Regions from separate parts of the Weizmannia sp. FSL W8-1119 genome, predicted to be linked through region 1. Evidence: a T-box and tRNA genes for the amino acid it is inferred to sense, from the RefSeq annotation. Region 1 holds a T-box; the other holds one or more tRNA genes.
The links. A T-box is a leader RNA that pairs with one kind of tRNA and senses whether it is charged. The one in region 1 lies ahead of ileS (isoleucine--tRNA ligase), so its partner is inferred to be a tRNA-Ile.
Positions count from the first base shown of each region.

Region 1 (6,461 bases):
ATCAATAGACTAGCAGTTTAATATAACAGAAAAGTAACAGCCATTTATTAGTTTCGTTACAAACACGTTACATCCCGGAAATTTCCGGATTATCCCCGTTTTTAAGCTAAAAAGTAGAGAATTTTGATGAAATTTGCTATAAATAAAATCAGTACGGAAAAAAACGCATTCAATGCGAAAATGTATAGAAGACATATGGATAAAAAGGTATAATAGTACAAAAGAGAAACCGGGTGAGGGTGTGATGAGAGAACCGTTTGTAAAAACACAGGCATTGTATTATGCTGTCGGCGCCTGGCAAAAAAACGGGATATGTGCCGGATTTACAGTGAAAAACGGCGGCGCAAGCACAAATTTTCCCGGCAGTTTAAACCTTGCTTTCCATGTGGACGACGATCCTGAATCGGTCAGGAAAAACCGGGAGATCGTTGCAAGTGCAACCGGATTCCCTTTATCAAACTGGATCGGCGCCGAACAGACGCACGAAGACCATGTTGAACGGGTCACGCGCAAAGATGCCGGCAAGGGGGCGGCTGAATACCGTTCCTCTTTTCCGCATACGGACGGATTGTACACCGATGAAAAAGAAATCTTGCTTGTGCTGGCGTTTGCGGACTGTGTGCCGGTTTTCTTTTTCGCATCGAAGTACGGCCGCGTCGGGATCGCACATGCGGGGTGGAAAGGAACCACCCGCGGGATTGCGGCTAAAATGGTTGAAAAATGGGTAAAGGATGGGGTGCCACTTGATGAAATAGAAGCCGTCATCGGACCGTCCATTTGCGGCAAGTGCTATCTTGTCGATGACCGTGTCATCCAGGCTGTCCGCCCCTGGACCGGCAAAGGAGAAAAATTGCCGTACGTGGAAAAATCACCCGGCCAGTATGCGCTCGATTTAAAGCAGTTAAATAAAATCATATTACAGCAGGCAGGCATTCCGGAAAGCCGGATCGCAGTCAGCAGCCTGTGCACAAGTTGTTGTGAAGAAGACTTTTTTTCGCACCGGCGTGATCACGGCTCTGCCGGGAGAATGCTTGGCTTTATTGGTATAAAAGGAGCACCGGAGAGATGAAAGTATCGGAAAACCTCGCGCACATCAACGAAAAAATTGAAAAAGCGTGCCAAAGGGCAGGAAGAAGCCGCGGGGATGTGGAAATCATTGCAGTAACGAAATATGTCACAACAGAAAGGGCAAAAGAGGCACTGGAAGCAGGCATTCGGCATCTTGGCGAGAACCGAGACGACGGCCTTCTGGCAAAATACGAGGCGCTCGGAAACCGCCCCGTCTGGCATTTTATCGGGACGCTGCAGACAAGAAAAGTTAAAAACATTATTGATAAAGTCAGCTACATACACTCTTTGGACCGACTGAGCCTTGCGGAGGAAATCGAAAAAAGGGCGGCAAAATTGGATAAAGAAATCAAATGCTTTATTCAGGTGAATGTTTCCGGGGAAGAATCGAAACACGGGATGGCGCCCGGGCAAGTGGTTGATTTTGTCCGTAAACTGAAGGATTTTCCGCATATTTGCGTTGCGGGCTTGATGACGATGGCGCCGCTTACGGAAGATCAGGACGTCATCCGGCGCACATTCCGCGGGCTGAAAACTTTGCAGCGGGATATTGAATCGCTGCATTTGGATTACGCTCCGTGCCGTGAATTGTCGATGGGAATGTCCAATGACTTTGAAATTGCAGTAGAAGAAGGGGCGACTTTTGTCAGAATCGGCACTGCGCTTGTCGGATAAGGGAAAACAAACGGAGGTGTAATGGAATGGGACTGAAAACGAAATTTAAGTCATTCTTTTTGCTTGATGATGAATACGAAGACCAGGAAGAAGAAATGATGGAAAAAGAGTATGAAGAACCCGAGCAGCCCGCTGAGAAACCGGTCCGGCATGCGCGGCAAAATGTGGTCAGCCTGCAAAGCGTCCAAAAGTCTTCAAAAGTCATTCTGGTGGAACCGCGGGTTTATGCCGATGCACAGGAAATTGCCGACCATTTGAAAAACCGGCGCGCGGTGGTCGTCAATTTGCAAAGCATGCCGCATGACCAGGCGAAGCGGATTGTCGATTTTCTGAGCGGGACGGTGTACGCCATTGCAGGCGATATCCAGAGAGTCGGCAGCAATATTTTTCTTTGTACGCCGGATAACGTGGAAGTTTCCGGAAAAATTTCTGAATTCCTGCAGGGGCAGGAATATGACGATACGAGGTGGCCATAAACCGGATGGATCCAATTTTAGTCTCAATTTTAAACATCATTCTGCTTCTCATGAGAATTTACTCTTACATTCTCCTGATTTATATCTTTATGTCGTGGTTTAATCTCAGGGACACCGACATCGGGCGTTTGTTTGCGCGCGTTTCGGAACCTTATCTTGACCCTTTCCGCAGAATCATTCCGCCGATCGGCATGATTGATATTTCTCCGATCGTCGCTTTTTTTGTCCTGGATTTGGCAAGAGCCGGCATTGCGCAAATTTTTTCTTGGTTCATGTAAAAAAGCCATTTTCAGAAAAAGGGACTGTGCAGTTCCTTTTTTTAAAAGGAGCAAAGACAAATGGATTCGATTTACCAGCATTTCCGGCCGGATGAAAAGGAATTTATTGACCAGGTGCTGGCCTGGAAACAATACGTGGAAGATGCGTATGCCCCTGAACTGACGGATTTTTTGGATCCGCGGATGCAGCAGATTGTCAACACGGTGACCGGAAATCACGGCGCGGTCTCCGTCCGGGCTTTTGGCGGATACAAAGAGAGCGAGCGGAAAAGAATACTGCTTTTTCCTGACTATTTTTCTCCGGATGAGGACGACTTCCATCTTGCCTTATTCGAAGTACATTACCCTGCCAAATTTGTTTCCTTTGAACATAAACATGTGCTTGGTTCGCTGATGGCGCTCGGCCTGAAACGCGAAAAATTCGGGGATATTTTAATCGGGGAAGGGCGCATTCAGTTTTTCGCTGCGGCCGAACTTGCGGACTTTATTCAAATGGAATTCCGGCAGATCGGAAAAACGCCGGTCACCCTTACGAAAATGCAGTTGGATCAGGCCATCCGGCAGCAACAACACTGGCTTGAAAAACAGGCCACCGTCAGTTCGCTCCGCCTTGACGCGATTTTGTCCGCCGTTTATAACATTTCAAGGCAGAAAACGCGGATGCTGATTGAGCACGGGCTTGTGAAAGTGAACTGGAAAACAGTGGAAGACCCGTCATTCCAGTGCGGGGAAGGCGATACTTTTTCAACCAGGGGATACGGGAGAAGCCGGCTCATCCGGGTGGAAGGCAAAACGAAGAAAGAAAAATGGCGAATGGTGGCAGGGATTTTAAAATAATTTGATTGATTAGCAGGATTTTCCCAAAAAATCGTCGAATTCCATTATAATATAAAAAAGAAGGGGAATCTTGCAATCGAAAGGCAAATTGAACAGGAGGTGGCCACATGCCTTTAACGCCTTTAGATATACATAATAAGGAGTTCAGCAAAGGGTTTCGCGGCTATGATGAAGATGAAGTAAATGAATTCCTTGACCAGCTGATAAAAGATTACGAAATGCTGATCCGCGAAAAGAAAAACCTGGAAGATAAAGTAGCATCGCTAAACGAACGGCTGAGCCATTTTTCTTCCATTGAGGAAACTTTAAATAAATCGATTGTTGTTGCCCAGGAAGCGGCGGAAGAAGTAAAGGGCAATGCCCAGAAAGAAGCGAAGCTGATCATCCGCGAGGCGGAAAAAAATGCCGACCGGATTGTCAATGAAGCCCTTTCGAAAGCAAGGAAAATTGCGCTCGAAATCGAAGAGCTGAAAAAACAGTCGAAAGTCTTCCGGACGCGCTTTAAAATGCTGATTGAGGCGCAGCTTGACCTGATTGATAGCGATGACTGGGAAAAGCTGATGGAATTTGAAGTCGATGCTACGGAGTTTGAACTGGAAGAAGAAGAAGCAAATCAAACTTGACGAATCCGAAAACGGTCCACTATAATAGAGTACATTCAATACTGTATACGAAAAAACGATGACAGGGCAGTAGGGTTGTGAAAGCTTTCCAAGCGAACCGGGGACAGTGCGAGCCCGGCAAAGCGCGCAACCTGAACATCCCCCTTGAGTTCTTGCCTTGAACGCCGAAAAGGCCAGTAGAGTTAAGCGGGACCTTCCACGTTACGGATGTCGAGCGGGCATATTGGATGCCTACTAGGGTGGTACCGCGGGAACCTTCTCGTCCCTATTTTGGGGATGGGAAGGTTTTTTTATTGGATTTTTGGCAAGGCTGAACATAACGAAAAATTCAAAATACAATATGCAAAAGACAGGAGGATCAGCATGGATTACAAAGATACACTTTTAATGCCGAAAACGGATTTTCCGATGCGTGGAAATTTGCCGAAAAAAGAACCGAAAATCCAGGCAAAATGGGAAGAAATGGATATTTATCATAAGGTGATGAAACGCACGGAAGGAAGGCCGCTGTTTGTGCTCCACGACGGGCCTCCGTATGCAAACGGCGATCTCCATATGGGCCACGCCCTGAATAAAACATTGAAAGACATCATCAACCGGTTTAAATCGATGACGGGTTACCATGCCCCTTATGTACCGGGCTGGGATACGCACGGGCTACCTATTGAGCAGGAACTGACAAAAAAAGGCGTAGACCGGAAATCAATGTCGGTTGCCGAATTCAGGAAACTGTGCGAAAAATATGCCCATGAGCAAATCGATCGCCAGCGGACAGCGTTTAAACGGCTCGGCGTGCGCGGCGACTGGGAAAATCCGTATTTAACGCTCCGGCCCGCATATGAAGCCGAGCAAATCAAAGTATTCGGGGAAATGGCGAAAAAAGGCTATATTTACAAAGGCCTGAAGCCGGTATACTGGTCCCCTTCCAGCGAATCCGCGCTTGCAGATGCAGAAATTGAGTACAAAGACATTAAATCGCCATCGATTTATGTTGCGTTCGACGTAAAAGACGGAAAAGGCGTGCTTGATACGGATACGAAAATCGTCATCTGGACGACGACCCCTTGGACCATTCCGTCAAACCTCGGCATTGCCGTCAATCCGGAGATCAACTATGTGGTCGTAAAAACGGACGGCAACAAATATCTGGTTGCCGAAGCCCTGCTTGAAGAAGTAAGCAGCGTTTTGGAATGGGAAAACGCGGAAGTCGTTCAAACGGTTCCGGGGAAAAAGCTGGAGTACATTGTTGCAAAACATCCGCTGTACGGTCGCGATTCGCTCGTTATGCTCGGAGACCACGTCACAACCGACAGCGGGACCGGCTGCGTCCACACCTCGCCTGGACACGGGGAAGATGACTTTCTCATCGGCAAAAAATACGGGCTTGATGTTCTTTGCGCTGTAGATGACAAAGGCATGATGACAAAAGACGCGCCCGGTTTTGAAGGGCTGTTTTACGACAAAGCCAACAAACCGATCTGCGAAGCGCTGGATCAGGCGGGGGCGCTGCTGAAATTGAAATTTTTAACGCACTCGTACCCGCATGACTGGCGGACGAAAAAACCGGTAATTTTCCGGGCAACATCGCAATGGTTCGCATCGGTTGACATGTTCCGCGATGACATTTTGAAAGCCGTTGAAGAGGTCAACTGGACGCCTGTTTGGGGCGAACTCCGGATGCATAACATGATCCGCGACCGCGGCGACTGGTGCATCTCCCGCCAGCGTGCATGGGGCGTTCCGATCCCTGTTTTTTACGCGGAAAACGGCGAAGCGATCATCACGGAAGAAACCATCCGGCATGTGTCCGACCTGTTCCGCAAACACGGATCAAACGTCTGGTTTGAACGGGAAGCGAAAGACCTGCTTCCGGAAGGCTTTACGCACCCGGCGAGCCCGAACGGCGTATTTAAAAAAGAAACGGATATTATGGACGTCTGGTTCGATTCCGGTTCTTCCCATCAGGGCGTGCTGGCTGCACAAGAAGGCTTGAAACGGCCGGCTGATTTGTACCTTGAAGGTTCCGACCAGTACCGCGGCTGGTTTAACTCGTCGCTCATTACCAGTGTGGCGGTAACAGGGCGCGCTCCGTACGACGGCGTTTTAAGCCACGGGTTTGTGCTGGACGGCGAAGGCCGGAAGATGAGCAAATCGCTCGGCAATACAATTTTGCCTGGCAAAGTAGTTGAACAGCTGGGGGCTGACATCATCCGCTTGTGGGTCGCTTCCGTTGACTATCAGGCGGATGTCCGGGTTTCCAATGAAATTTTAAAACAAGTGTCCGAAGTCTATCGGAAAATCCGCAACACGTTCCGCTTCATGCTGGGCAATCTGAACGACTTCGACCCGGCCCGGCACCAAGTTGCCTATGAAGATTTGCGCGAGGTCGACCGGTTTATGCTTGTCAAATTGAACAAGCTTGTAAAAGAAGTGCGGGAAGCTTATGAACGGTACGAGTTTGCCACGATTTACCATGCGGTGAACAATTTCTGCGCCATAGACCT
Region 1 is NZ_JBBOZL010000001.1:1,056,190-1,062,650, forward strand. Features, by position in the region: gene pgeF (peptidoglycan editing factor PgeF) at 245-1,069, shown strand; gene NSQ19_RS05015 (YggS family pyridoxal phosphate-dependent enzyme) at 1,066-1,743, shown strand; gene NSQ19_RS05020 (cell division protein SepF) at 1,770-2,219, shown strand; gene NSQ19_RS05025 (YggT family protein) at 2,225-2,497, shown strand; gene NSQ19_RS05030 (YlmH family RNA-binding protein) at 2,558-3,334, shown strand; gene NSQ19_RS05035 (DivIVA domain-containing protein) at 3,442-3,957, shown strand; T-box leader at 4,007-4,227, shown strand; gene ileS (isoleucine--tRNA ligase) at 4,321-6,461, shown strand, end outside.

Region 2 (6,461 bases), 1.1 Mb from region 1:
CGTGCTGCCATCCGGCAAAGCAGCAGCAAGTTCGGTTACCGTTTTTCCTTCATCAAAGGTTTCTTCCGCCTCCAGCGAAGCTGTAACAATCTGCCGCGCTTGCTGATTCAATTTTCGCCACATGGCAAACCATTCCGAAAACGGGTTCATCACAATTGCATTTGATAATTTTTTACAAAACTCAATTTCATCCGAATAAACAACCGTTGTTCCCCGCTTCACGGGATCTCTCCAGCCGTTTCCGCCATCAACAATATAATGGGCGGCTGTTTTCACTTTTTTCAGCAGAAGGGTCAGCGGTTTGGAAACCGGCATGGCGCCGAAACGAATCACAACATCCGGTGCAAGGCGGCCGGACCATTTCGGATCTTTCAGCAAGGAATCATAATTTTCAATGATCCTTTCTTTCCCGTGCCGGCCGCTCCGCAGTTGTGACAACGGATCTGCCAGCACCGGGTAACCCGTTTTTTCGCTGAGCGCCACAACCGCCTCCGCAAAGCCAGGAATATCCATCGGCCCACAAATGATCAGGCCCCGGTCCTTTTCCCGGATCTCTTTTGCCGCGATTTCAACCGTTTCTTCTGAAAGCTGCAGGGTGCCGGAAAAATTTTCAATTGCCGCTACCGGTACTTCGCCGGCAAAAGGAGACGGCTTAAGAACCGGAACAAGCGGCTCGCGCAACGGAAAATTAAGATGCACGGGGCCCGCCGGCTGCTGAAGAGACGTTACTACTGCCCTGGCCGCTGTCTGCCGGACAAATTGAAGCATTTCTTCCCCTGCTTCCGGAAGCGGCATTTCCTCAAACCACTTGACATGGGTGCCGTACAGACGGATCTGGTCAATGGCCTGCGGGGCACCGACATTGCGTAGTTCATGCGGCCGGTCTGCCGTCAGCACAATGAGCGGCACGCGTGAAATATTGGCTTCCGCAACCGCCGGATAATAGTTGGCGGCAGCCGTGCCAGACGTGCACAAAAGCACAACCGGTTTGCGTTTTTCTTTTGCAAGCCCGAGCGCAAAAAAAGCGGCTGACCGTTCATCAATATCCATGTAAATTTGAAAATCCGGGTGTTCTGCTAACAACATCGCAATCGGCGTCGACCTTGACCCGGGGCTTACCACCGCATAGCGGATCCCCATTGCGGACAATTGCCGGATAAAAGCTGCCAAATAAGTTGTCATGATCTCCTGGTGTCCCACTCTATTTGCCTCCTAAAGCGCGCAGCATCGGGGTAAATTTGACGCTTGTTTCTTTATATTCTTCTTCAGGTTCCGATTCCTTAACGACACCGCATCCGGCATAAAGGGATGCATGGTCCCCCTTTAACAGCCCGGAGCGGATGCCGACGCAAAATTCGCCGCTTCCCCTGTAATCCACCCAGCCGATCGGCGCGCCGTATAAACCGCGGTCCATTTTTTCAAGAAGCCGGATCGCTTCCATGGCCGGCTGCCGCGGAATACCGCCAAGTGCCGGCGTCGGATGGAGCGCCTTGACCAACTGAAAAAGGGTGGTGTTCTTGTCTTTCACTGTCCCGGTAACCGGGGTGTACAGATGCTGGATATCGCGCATCCGCATTAAAACAGGCGCACCCGGCACATTCAGCCCGTTGCAAAAAGGTTCAAGCACCTGCCGAATCATGGATACGACAAAACCATGCTCGCTTAAATTTTTCTGATCCGAAAGCAGCGCTTTTCCAAGTTCCAAATCCTCCGCCTCATTGCGGCCGCGTTTGATCGAACCGGCAAGGCACGTCGATAAAATATGCCGGCCCGTTTTTTTTACCAGCCTTTCCGGCGAAGCCCCGATAAAACTTTCACTGCCTTCTTCCAGTACAAATAAGTAGCTGTCATTTTGCTGGGCGGAAAGCGCCGCAAGCACCGCATCCGGGCTTGTCACGCCGTCAAAAGCAAGCTCCAGTTTTCTTGCCAGGACAACTTTGTCCATTCTCCCTTCCCGGATGAACTGCACGGCTGTTGCGACACTTTTTTTCCATTCGTCCGCACCCATTTCCTGTACAGCTTTTAAAGGCGGAAGTGCAGGGAAAGCTGTACTGCCGTTTAAAAGGCTTCGTGCAGTTTTCTCCGCTTCCTGCACGCTCTCTGTTCCGCCGCATCCGTTTACCGTAAGAAAGACGGCATCTTTTTTAAACGTGAAAAGAATCTGCGGCACGCGGAAAATGCCTTGGCCAAATGTTTTCCACTCCTGCTTGGCAACCGTCCCGTCAAACGCAAAACCGCCGAAAAGCACAGGCCCTGTTCCGGTTTCCGCGGTTTCCGGATAAACTTCGCCCGCCCCCTTCAAATTTCGCCATTCGTCTTCCATTTGGGCAAAACCGTCAGAGGCTGTGACCGTACAGGACCAGACGCGGCCAAAACCGACAAATACAGTTTCGCGATTCTTATCCTGCCAAAAAAACCGGCTGCCGTAAAAACGTGCGGCACCCGCTGTAAAAAGGCGGAGCGGATCCGGTGCAGTGCGGCATTTTATAATCCTGCTTGCCAGTTTTAATGCCGGCGCCGTTTTTTCTTTCATTAATATATCCTCATTAGCCAAAAGATCTCCTCCAAACCTCTCTTGCTTTTTGCCGAGCCATCTATCACAGTTTTCGTATGAAAACTTAACATTTTTATGAACATACCTCATCTATTATATAAAATTTGCCGGTTAAATTCAGCAAAACGGCTTAAAATAAGATTCCTGAATCCGTGACGAAAATATAACAAACGCCGTTAATAGGTAGATTTCCCAAGAGTAAGGATATAGTGGTGTCCGACTATTCGATAAATGCACTTTTAGTGATTCAGTATGTAAAAATTTCCCTAGATCACCTGAATGTGGAATGAATTTAATTTGTCTGATATACCAATTATACTAAATTTTATGCGATTTGTTTGCCTTTAAGCGGAAATTTCGTCACGGATTCAGGAGATTGTCAACCAAATACATTGACACATAGGCCTGATTTCCCTAAACTTTAAATGTACTAATTTCGCCATATTTCTATAAGAATAGCATAAAAGGAGAGTAAGAAGATGAATGCGCAATCTTCTCCAGCAATCGGCCCTGACAAAGGCTGGCGGATCTGGTGGCAATTAACACGGCCCCATACCTTAACGGCCGGTTTTGTGCCTGTCATTCTCGGGACAGTACTGGCTTTGGGCATTGCCCGCATCAATCTGCTGCTGTTTGCTGCAATGCTGGTTGCAACCCTGTTAATTCAGGCAGCAACCAATATGTTTAATGAATATTACGATTACAAACGCGGCCTTGATACCGAGCATTCCGTCGGGATCGGCGGGGCAATTGTCAGAAACGGCATCAAACCGAAAACGGTGCTCCACCTCGCCTTTGCTTTTTTCGGTGCAGCCATGCTGATCGGCGTTTACATTTGCTCGCAAAGTTCCTGGTGGATTGCTGTAATCGGCACTGTCTGCATGCTTGTTGCTTATCTTTACACTGCAGGGCCTTTTCCAATTTCATCAACGCCGCTTGGCGAACTGATTTCCGGCTTTTTTATGGGTGTAATTATTATATTAATATCGTTTTTTATCCAGACAAAAACGATCACATGGCCGATTGTATTTATTTCGATTCCGATTATGATTTTAATCGGTGCCATTATGCTGTCGAATAATATCCGCGATCTGGACGGCGATAAAGCAAATGGCAGAAAAACGATCGCCATTCTGCTCGGCCGGAAAGGAGCCATCCTGCTTCTGGCCGCAATGTTTGCCCTTTCCTATCTCTGGATGGCCGGGCTCGTTTTGTTCGGTGTTGTAACCCCGTGGGTACTGCTCGTTTTTGTCAGCACACCGAAGCCGGTCCGGGCCATTAAAGGCTTTATTGGAAAAAGTGAACCGTTGCAAATGTTGCCTGCCATGAAAGCAACCGCACAGACAAACACGATTTTTGGTTTGCTATTATCCATCAGTTTTTTAATTGATCATTTTATTTGAAAAAACGGCGGAGTGTTGCACTCCTCCGTTTTTTTGCGCTTTTCCCGCACCGGGGCCCGGAGCCTCTGGCGGGATGCAAAGAGGTTTGCAGAAGTGAAAAAACACGCAAAAAAAAGCTGCTCCGGCAGTTTTCGGAACAGCTTCGTGACCAGTATGACCCGTACGGGATTCGAACCCGTGTTACCGCCGTGAAAGGGCGGTGTCTTAACCGCTTGACCAACGGGCCAGAAATGGCGGAGAAGGAGGGATTTGAACCCTCGCGCCGCTAATCGCGACCTACACCCTTAGCAGGGGCGCCTCTTCAGCCACTTGAGTACTTCTCCATATGGCTCCGCAGGTAGGATTCGAACCTACGACCGATCGGTTAACAGCCGATTGCTCTACCACTGAGCTACTGCGGAATAGATGGGCCTAAATGGACTTGAACCATCGACCTCACGCTTATCAGGCGTGCGCTCTAACCAGCTGAGCTATAGGCCCAAAGTGGAGCGGGTGATGGGAATCGAACCCACGACAACAGCTTGGAAGGCTGTGGTTTTACCACTAAACTACACCCGCATCAAAGGGCGGATGATGGGAATCGAACCCATGAATGCCGGAGCCACAATCCGGTGCGTTAACCACTTCGCCACAACCGCCATATATTTTTCATTGAAAACCAATGGTGGCTCGGGACGGAATCGAACCGCCGACACAAGGATTTTCAGTCCTTTGCTCTACCGACTGAGCTACCGAGCCAAAATAAGCGGTCCCGACGGGAATCGAACCCGCGATCTCCTGCGTGACAGGCAGGCGTGATAACCGCTACACCACGGGACCAATTGCGGGGGCAGGATTTGAACCTGCGACCTTCGGGTTATGAGCCCGACGAGCTACCAGACTGCTCCACCCCGCGATGATAAATAATGAAATGGCGGAGGAAGAGGGATTCGAACCCCCGCGCGGTGTAACCCGCCTGTCGGTTTTCAAGACCGATCCCTTCAGCCAGACTTGGGTATTCCTCCGTATGATAAGCAAAAAATAAAAAATGGTGGACCTTGTAGGACTCGAACCTACGACCGGACGGTTATGAGCCGTCTGCTCTAACCAGCTGAGCTAAAGGTCCGATATACGAAATATAGCGGCGGAGGGGATCGAACCCCCGACCTCACGGGTATGAACCGTACGCTCTAGCCAGCTGAGCTACGCCGCCGTTATTTGACCTGTTTGGTGGAGCCTAGCGGGATCGAACCGCTGACCTCCTGCGTGCAAAGCAGGCGCTCTCCCAGCTGAGCTAAGGCCCCACTATGATCATCTTCATGGTCGGGAAGACAGGATTTGAACCTGCGACCCCATGGTCCCTAACCATGTGCTCTGCCAAGCTGAGCTACTTCCCGAAAGAGGAATAAGCGCGCCCAAGAGGAGTCGAACCCCTAACCTTTTGATCCGTAGTCAAACGCTCTATCCAATTGAGCTATGGGCGCATTTGTCATGGTACTGATGCCGAGGACCGGAGTCGAACCGGTACGGTAGTCACCTACCGCAGGATTTTAAGTCCTGTGCGTCTGCCAATTCCGCCACCCCGGCGGGATAAAATGGAGCGGAAGACGGGATTCGAACCCGCGACCCCCACCTTGGCAAGGTGATGTTCTACCACTGAACTACTTCCGCATATCGTGCTAAACAGTGCGGGTGAAGGGAGTCGAACCCCCACGCCTTGCGGCGCCAGATCCTAAGTCTGGTGCGTCTGCCAATTCCGCCACACCCGCAGATAAGATAAATGGTGAGCCATGCAGGATTCGAACCTGCGACCCTCTGATTAAAAGTCAGATGCTCTACCAACTGAGCTAATGGCTCATATTCCGATAACGACATTACTTGTCACAAAGAAAATTATACTATATTGGGTTAAATATGTACATATCTATTTTCTTTCAGGATTCCCGCAAGTATGTGCCGGTCACAAGGCAGTATCCCCGGCCTCCCGATAGAAAGCCGGTTGCCCCTGAACCGGGATGGCATAAAAATGGAGGATGACGGGATCGAACCGCCGACCCTCTGCTTGTAAGGCAGACGCTCTCCCAGCTGAGCTAATCCTCCGTATTATGGCCCGGCAACGTCCTACTCTCGCAGGGGGAAACCCCCAACTACCATCGGCGCTGGAAAGCTTAACTTCCGAGTTCGGGATGTGTTCGGGTGTGTCCTTTCCGCCATCATCACCGGACCTGTATAATTTTGGGATGTGTTCCCTGAAAACCGGATGGGAGAAAAAACTGTAAACGGAGAATGCGTTTCTGCTTCTAACTTTGAGAATTGTCCAGCTTCGGTGCCTAGCCCCTCGAGGTCGAATCACCTGCCCGCCACGGAGCCAAAAGACGGCTCCATGCCGGTCAGAACATTCGCTTGTCGAGGCTAAACAAGGCACCTCCGCTTTTCGTGGTTAAGTCCTCGATCGATTAGTATCCGTCAGCTGCACGCGTCGCCGCGCTTCCACCCCGGACCTATCAACCTGATCATCTTTCAGG
Region 2 is NZ_JBBOZL010000001.1:2,112,129-2,118,589, forward strand. Features, by position in the region: gene menD (2-succinyl-5-enolpyruvyl-6-hydroxy-3-cyclohexene-1-carboxylic-acid synthase) at 1-1,200, opposite strand, end outside; gene NSQ19_RS10365 (isochorismate synthase) at 1,202-2,533, opposite strand; gene NSQ19_RS10370 (1,4-dihydroxy-2-naphthoate polyprenyltransferase) at 3,034-3,957, shown strand; tRNA gene NSQ19_RS10375 (tRNA-Glu) at 4,112-4,183, opposite strand; tRNA gene NSQ19_RS10380 (tRNA-Ser) at 4,189-4,280, opposite strand; tRNA gene NSQ19_RS10385 (tRNA-Asn) at 4,284-4,358, opposite strand; tRNA gene NSQ19_RS10390 (tRNA-Ile) at 4,364-4,437, opposite strand; tRNA gene NSQ19_RS10395 (tRNA-Gly) at 4,442-4,515, opposite strand; tRNA gene NSQ19_RS10400 (tRNA-His) at 4,523-4,595, opposite strand; tRNA gene NSQ19_RS10405 (tRNA-Phe) at 4,620-4,695, opposite strand; tRNA gene NSQ19_RS10410 (tRNA-Asp) at 4,704-4,776, opposite strand; tRNA gene NSQ19_RS10415 (tRNA-Met) at 4,779-4,852, opposite strand; tRNA gene NSQ19_RS10420 (tRNA-Ser) at 4,869-4,961, opposite strand; tRNA gene NSQ19_RS10425 (tRNA-Ile) at 4,986-5,062, opposite strand; tRNA gene NSQ19_RS10430 (tRNA-Met) at 5,076-5,149, opposite strand; tRNA gene NSQ19_RS10435 (tRNA-Ala) at 5,165-5,240, opposite strand; tRNA gene NSQ19_RS10440 (tRNA-Pro) at 5,257-5,333, opposite strand; tRNA gene NSQ19_RS10445 (tRNA-Arg) at 5,347-5,420, opposite strand; tRNA gene NSQ19_RS10450 (tRNA-Leu) at 5,438-5,523, opposite strand; tRNA gene NSQ19_RS10455 (tRNA-Gly) at 5,533-5,607, opposite strand; tRNA gene NSQ19_RS10460 (tRNA-Leu) at 5,624-5,705, opposite strand; tRNA gene NSQ19_RS10465 (tRNA-Lys) at 5,718-5,793, opposite strand; tRNA gene NSQ19_RS10470 (tRNA-Val) at 5,964-6,036, opposite strand; rRNA gene rrf (5S ribosomal RNA) at 6,045-6,160, opposite strand; rRNA gene NSQ19_RS10480 (23S ribosomal RNA) at 6,373-6,461, opposite strand, start outside.
Region 2: it has a tRNA-Ile gene. The T-box ahead of ileS (isoleucine--tRNA ligase) is inferred to sense a tRNA for this amino acid. The anticodon was not compared.